One region of the Pseudoalteromonas sp. APC 3358 genome, then DNA from elsewhere that is predicted to be linked to it. Evidence: predicted binding sites of a transcription regulator. Region 1 holds the regulator's gene; the other holds the start of a gene.
The links. Region 1 encodes sigma-54, which starts transcription at its own class of promoters, with help from an activator protein. Its sites were predicted from a motif close to GTTGGCACGNNNNTNGNNT; they were not measured.
Positions count from the first base shown of each region.

Region 2: a site for sigma-54 is predicted at 1,520-1,538, ahead of flgJ (flagellar assembly peptidoglycan hydrolase FlgJ). Genes of this name have one in related genera too.

Region 1 is NZ_JASDCE010000002.1:80,760-83,942, forward strand. Features, by position in the region: gene ptsN (PTS IIA-like nitrogen regulatory protein PtsN) at 1-200, opposite strand, end outside; gene hpf (ribosome hibernation promoting factor) at 205-492, opposite strand; gene QL995_RS03035 (RNA polymerase factor sigma-54) at 519-2,018, opposite strand; gene lptB (LPS export ABC transporter ATP-binding protein) at 2,088-2,813, opposite strand; gene lptA (lipopolysaccharide transport periplasmic protein LptA) at 2,810-3,183, opposite strand, start outside.
Region 2 is NZ_JASDCE010000002.1:452,513-455,695, reverse strand. Features, by position in the region: gene flgK (flagellar hook-associated protein FlgK) at 1-465, opposite strand, end outside; gene flgJ (flagellar assembly peptidoglycan hydrolase FlgJ) at 467-1,483, opposite strand; gene QL995_RS04645 (flagellar basal body P-ring protein FlgI) at 1,650-2,744, opposite strand; gene flgH (flagellar basal body L-ring protein FlgH) at 2,756-3,183, opposite strand, start outside.

The sequences.
Region 1 (3,183 bases):
TGAGGAATGGCAATGCCACGCCCTATACCTGTACTACCCAATTTTTCTCTGCTCATTAAAGCATTAAGAATATCTTGTTGCGGTAAATACGGAAGTTTGTCGTGAGCAAGTTCGCTAATGAACTCTAAAATTCTTTTTTTGCTATTAAAAAGGACCGCAGCTTTGCTGCAGTCCTGGCATATAAGTGAGCTTAATTTCATCATATTAGTGTCGAGCAAGCTTCTCTTTGTGTTTAATTACTTGTCGATCGAGCTTGTCGATCAACGAGTCAATGGCGGCATACATATCTTGATGTTCTGTAGAGGCAAATAGCTCAGCACCGCTTACGTGTATGGTGGCTTCTGCTTTTTGATTTAATTTTTCTACATCGAGAATGACATGAACATTATTAATATGATCAGAGTGTCTTTCTAGCTTCGCAAATTTGGTATTAATATAGTCTCTTAGTGAATCGGTTAATTCTACGTGACGACCAGTTAAGTTTAGTTGCATAAGCATTACCCTCTTTTTTTTGCGTCTTAAATCAAACTTTTACGCTGATTTGACGGTGGAATAGCCAGAGATTCGCGGTATTTTGCGATTGTACGTCTCGCTACTTTAATTCCTTGCTCAGCCAATATATCCGCTATTTTGCTATCACTCAATGGTTTTGCTGAGTTTTCTGCTGCGATTAATTTTCGGATAAGCGCACGGATTGCTGTAGATGAACATTCACCACCGTTTTCGGTGCTTACATGGCTTGAGAAAAAGTATTTAAGCTCAAATATACCACGGGGTGTGTGCATATACTTTTGGGTTGTTACGCGCGAAATTGTTGATTCGTGCATTTCTACCATTTCAGCAACATCATTTAAAACCATTGGTTTCATGGCTTCAGGACCGTGTTCAAAAAAGCCTTGTTGTTGCTTAACAATACAATTTGTTACTTTTAATAGCGTGTCGTTTCTACTTTCTAAGCTTTTAATAAACCATTTAGCTTCTTGTAAATGCGAGCGAATAAACTGGCTGTCACCACTGGATTTTACAGTGCGAGACATTGCAGCGTATTGGCTATTAACACGAATTTTAGGCATGCTATCTGGGTTTAACTCAACAACCCAGCGGCCTTTAATTTTTTTAACTGACACATCGGGAATAACATACTCAGATTCTTCTCTTACAATAGTATCTGCAGGTTTAGGGCTAAGAGTATGTATTAATGTCATTACTTCTTTAAGCTCTTCTTCTTTGAGCTTAGTTTTCTTCATTAATGTACGATAGTCACGAGCAGCTAATAAATCAATATGCTCGGTTAAAATCATTTTTGTTTCATTAATGTAAGGTGTTTCTTTATCAAACTGGTTAAGCTGAATACACAAACACTCTTGTAAACTACGTGCAGCAATACCAACAGGATCAAACAGTTGGATGCGTTTTAATACAGCTTCAATTTCATCAAGTTCGACTTCGTTATCATCTTCGTTTTCTTGATTAAAGCTTTCTAAAATCTCTTCGCAGCTTAGTGTTAAAATACCTGAATCATCGACGGCTTCTACAATAGCAATAGCAATAGCTTCGTCTGTAGGGCTAAATGGCGTTAGTTGTAACTGCCACATTAGATACTCATGGAGCGTTTCAGTAGAGGCGCCTTGGTATATTGATTCGTCTTCAGGCATCGGACCCGATGATGCTGCTGGAGCGGCACTCATGTACTCATCCCAACTAACATCCATAGCCATGTCGTCACTTAGCGTGTCTTTTGCAAGTGCTTCACCACTATCTTGTTCGTATTCGCTTGGAGCATCATCGGCAGATGCGCTAACAGTTATGTCATCTGTATCTGCTTTTTGCTCGTTTTTACCTGCAGCGTCTTCTGAATAGTCTGCTTCTTCAACCTCTAATAGCGGGTTGCTGTCGAGAGCTTCTTGTATTTCTTGCTGGAGATCCAATGTACTGAGTTGCAACAAACGAATAGCTTGTTGCAGCTGTGGAGTCATTGTAAGTTGCTGGCCCATGCGCAGCTGTAGTGATTGCCTCATGTATCTCTAACAATCCTTTTATGTTGTTATAATTAATACTAGCAGATGCTTAAAGACATGGCGTAAATGTTACAGCCTAAATTGCTCGCCTAAGTAAACATCGCGTACTGTTTTATCATTTAATACGTGTTCTGGAGTACCTGATGCAATCAGCTCCCCATGAGAAACAATGTAGGCTTTTTCACAAACATCAAGGGTTTCTCTTACGTTATGATCGGTAATTAATACACCAATCCCACGATTTTTAAGATGTTCTATTATTTTCTTTATATCTAATACCGAAATCGGGTCAACACCTGCAAATGGTTCATCCAGTAATATAAATTTAGGATCTGCTGCCAGCGCACGTGCTATTTCAACACGACGACGTTCGCCACCCGACAATGCCATACCTTGGCTATCACGAATGTGTTGTATGCTAAATTCATCTAATAATTTATCGAGAGTGTCTTCTCTAGCTTGTTTATTTAACTCTTTGCGCGTTTCTAAAATGGCCATTAAGTTTTGATAAACAGTCAGCTTTCTGAATATTGAAGACTCTTGCGGTAAGTAGCCAATGCCTAATCTAGCACGACTATGCATAGGTAAAAGAGTAATATCGTTATCGTCTATCGATATTTTACCTTTGTCGCTAGGTACAAGTCCTACTATCATATAAAACGTGGTGGTTTTACCTGCGCCGTTAGGGCCAAGTAAGCCAACAATACTGCCAGCTTTGACTTCAAGGCCGACGTTTTTTACAACTTCACGGCCTTTATAGCTCTTTGCTAATAGCTCTGCTTTTAATGTGCTCATGGTTGACCTTTGTCGCTTTTTTTACTTTTTTTAGTCTCGATTGGTACTAAAATTGTGTGAACGCGGTCAGTTGAGTTTTCATCTTTTTCGGCACTGATTAGCTGCTGCTCTATATCGTAGGTAATGCTTTTAGCATTTATTTTTTGTCCCGCTTGCGATACTTGTGCATTACCAACAAGCGTTAAAAAACGCTTAGATACATCATAACGCACTTCGTCAGCACTGGCGCTCATAGTCGTGCCATCTGATTGCTTTTCTTCAAAGTGCGCAGGGCTACCTGTAGCAATTAATAATTGTTTATTATCACCAAGTTCATCGCGTTTATGTACTTCTAAGCGGTCGGCTGTGATACGGCGGTTACCGTGAATAA
Region 2 (3,183 bases), 370 kb from region 1:
TTCGAGCTGCTCGTTCACTACACTTTTTTGATCAAGCACGATGCCCGAAAGCCTATCCATTTGATCAATTAAGCTTTGCGCATCTGTCATTACTAATGAGCGGGCAACGGTAGATGACGGTTGATTTAGCGCTTCTTGCACGTTATTAAATAAAGAGTTAATTCCGGTCGAAAGGTTGTTCGACTCTTCAGAAAAAATAGTATCAACTCGATTAGCCTCAGTAATAAACTGATCGAAAAACGATTTATTAGAGGTGTCACGATTTAGCTGTGACTGAGCAAACTCGTTTAATAATCGGTATGTTTCGCCTCGCCCCACTTGGTTATCAACCATAGTGGTAAACTCTGTACGCTCACGCACATAGCCTTCGGTATTTACATTGGCGATATTTTTACTTGTCGTTTGCAGTAGCTCCGAGCTTGCTCTAACCCCAGAACTGGCAATGTTCAATAAATTAAACGACATGTTACTCTACTCCTTGGCGGATCACGTTTGCCGCAATGTCTTTTAGCTGACTGCTATTGAGCACTTTTTTTATTTTGCTGGCATAATTTGGATCGGTTGCATAACCTGCTTTTTGTAATGAATCTAAAAAGTCGTTTGGTTTTGCTGTATTTTGTAATGCTTCTTTGTAGCGTGGGTTTTGCGTTAAAAAATCAACGAAGTCGTTCACGCTATCTTTAATTGAATCGTAGGCTCTAAAGCTGGCTTGTTTTTTAACGGGTGTGCCTTGCTCAAACTCAAGCGTTACTTTGCTTGCTTTATCGCCTTCCCAGCTTTTATCTGACTTAATATTAAATAAGTTATTTGAGCTGCCACCGTCACTTTTATTAATAATGTGCTTGCCCCAACCGGTTTCAAGTGCCGCTTGTGCAACCATTACAGCTGGGTTTAAACCTATTTTTTGCGCTGCAGTTTTAGCGTGTTCCCACACTGAACTTACAAACTCTTCTGCATTTTTAAATGTTGGGCTATCGGTTTTAGACTCTGCTGTATTAACCTTAGGCTCAGCAATATCGGCTTTAGTACTCTTAACGATAAGATCGGATTGCTTATTTTTTTGCTCATGAGGAAGAGCGGATCCGACTTGCGTATCGCTAAAAATATCGTTGGTTGTTCTAAGTACAGAGCCTGGCATAAAGTTTTTAGACTCAGGCGATAACTGCTGAACAATTAAATCGGCAAGGCCTAACGAGCCATTTGATGAAAGCTCTGTTGAAAGTTGCTGATCGTGCATTTCTTCAAAAAACTTTACGCCACTTGAATTAAATGGACTGTCTTTGTCTTCAAATGCTTCGTTAGCTTTGCGCATTCCTTTTAGCAACATTTGCGTAAAAATAGCTTCAAATTGTGCGGCCGCTTTTTTGAGCGCAGCTTTGGAAGCATCAGTTGATGCATCGCCACTGGTTAAGGCTTCTTTACGAAGTGAATCTAAGTTGCCTAAATCAAAAAAGTTTTGTTTATCGAGGTGATTAGTTTCCATCGGCTTTTTGACACAAAATGAATAATGCAGTTAAAAATGCAAAAATTGAGCCACTACCGATAAAACAAGGAAGATAAAAATAATAAACTTAAGTTGCTGTAAATAAAAAGCCCTAACTTCAAAAATATAGGGCTTAAGTAATACGTTATTTATTGGCTTGGGTTATTTATATAACAACTAACTGTCCGTTAATTGCGCCGGCTTCTTTTAGTGCTTCTAAAATAGCCATTAAGTCACCAGGCGCTGCGCCTACTTCGTTAATTGCGCGAACTAAATCGTCAAGGCTTACACCTGGATTAAATACAAAGGCGCGCGAGTCGTCTTGGTTTACATCAATAATACTTTGCTGTGTGACAACTGTATCACCGTTTGCTAGCGGATTTGGTTGTGACACGTTTTGTTGTTCTGCAATTGTTACTGTTAAGCCACCATGAGTTATAGCCGCAGGCTGAAGCTTAACGTTTTTGCCAATGACAATTGTACCGGTGCGCGAGTTAACTATAATTTTAGCGGCCATGTCAGCTGGTTTAAATTCTAAGTTTTCGAGTGTCGATAAGTACGATACACGCTGGGATGCATCGCGTGGTGCTATAACACGAATAGAAACAGAATCTATTGCTTGTGCGCTATTTGGGCCAACTAAGTCATTAATTGTTTTTTCTAGGCGTTTTGCCGTTGTAAAGTCTGGGCGGTTTAGATTGAAGGTAATGTAATCGCCTTGCATAAATGGGCTTTCTACAGTGCGTTCAACTGTTGCGCCATTTGGTATACGACCAACTGTAGGGGTGTTAATTACAACCTTACTACCATCAAGGCCTTGTGCGCCTAAGCCACCGACAATTAAGCTACCTTGTGCAATAGCGTACACGTTACCGTCTACACCCTTTAAAAAGGTTTGTAGTAAAGTACCGCCACGTAAACTGCCTGCACTACCAATAGAAGAAACCGTAATATCTATTGTTTGTCCGGGCTTTCTAAATGCAGGTAATTCTGCATGCACAGCAACAGCGGCAACATTTTTAATTTTAGGACTTTGAGTTGAAGGTAGCGTAATACCAAAGCTGTTCAACATGCCTCTAAAACTTTGTTGTGTGTATGAGTTTTGCTCGCCAGTGCCTGGTAAACCAACCACTAAGCCATAACCAACTAATTGGTTAGAGCGTACGCCTTCAACCATAGACACATCTTTTATGCGCTCAGCACTGGCAGTAAACTGCCAACCTAATAACACAACTAAACATAAAGCTTTAAGGCTATTCATGTTGCTACCCTCTAAAATGGAAACAGCGAACTGCTAAAGAAACGTGTAAGCCAACCAGGACTTTGCGCTTCTTGCGTTTGCCCTTTACCTGAGTATTGAATACGTGCATTAGCAATACGGTTTGATTCAACCGTATTATCGGCGCTTACGTCTTGAGGGCGTACTAGCCCTTCTAAACGAATAAACTCCTCACCGGTATTAAGCGTTAGCCATTTTTCGCCGCGTATAACTAAATTACCGTTAGGTAAAACGCGCATTACATTAACCGAAATATCACCCACTAAGCTGTTTGATTGGTTTGATTTTGAATCGCCCGTAAACGACGAATCGCTACCAATACCAAACTGAATACTATCGCCACCTATATTTACAGGTAGACCACCTAATCCAATAACGGGGTCTAAACTTGCGTCGGTTTCTTTGTCTGTTTCTGTTTTAG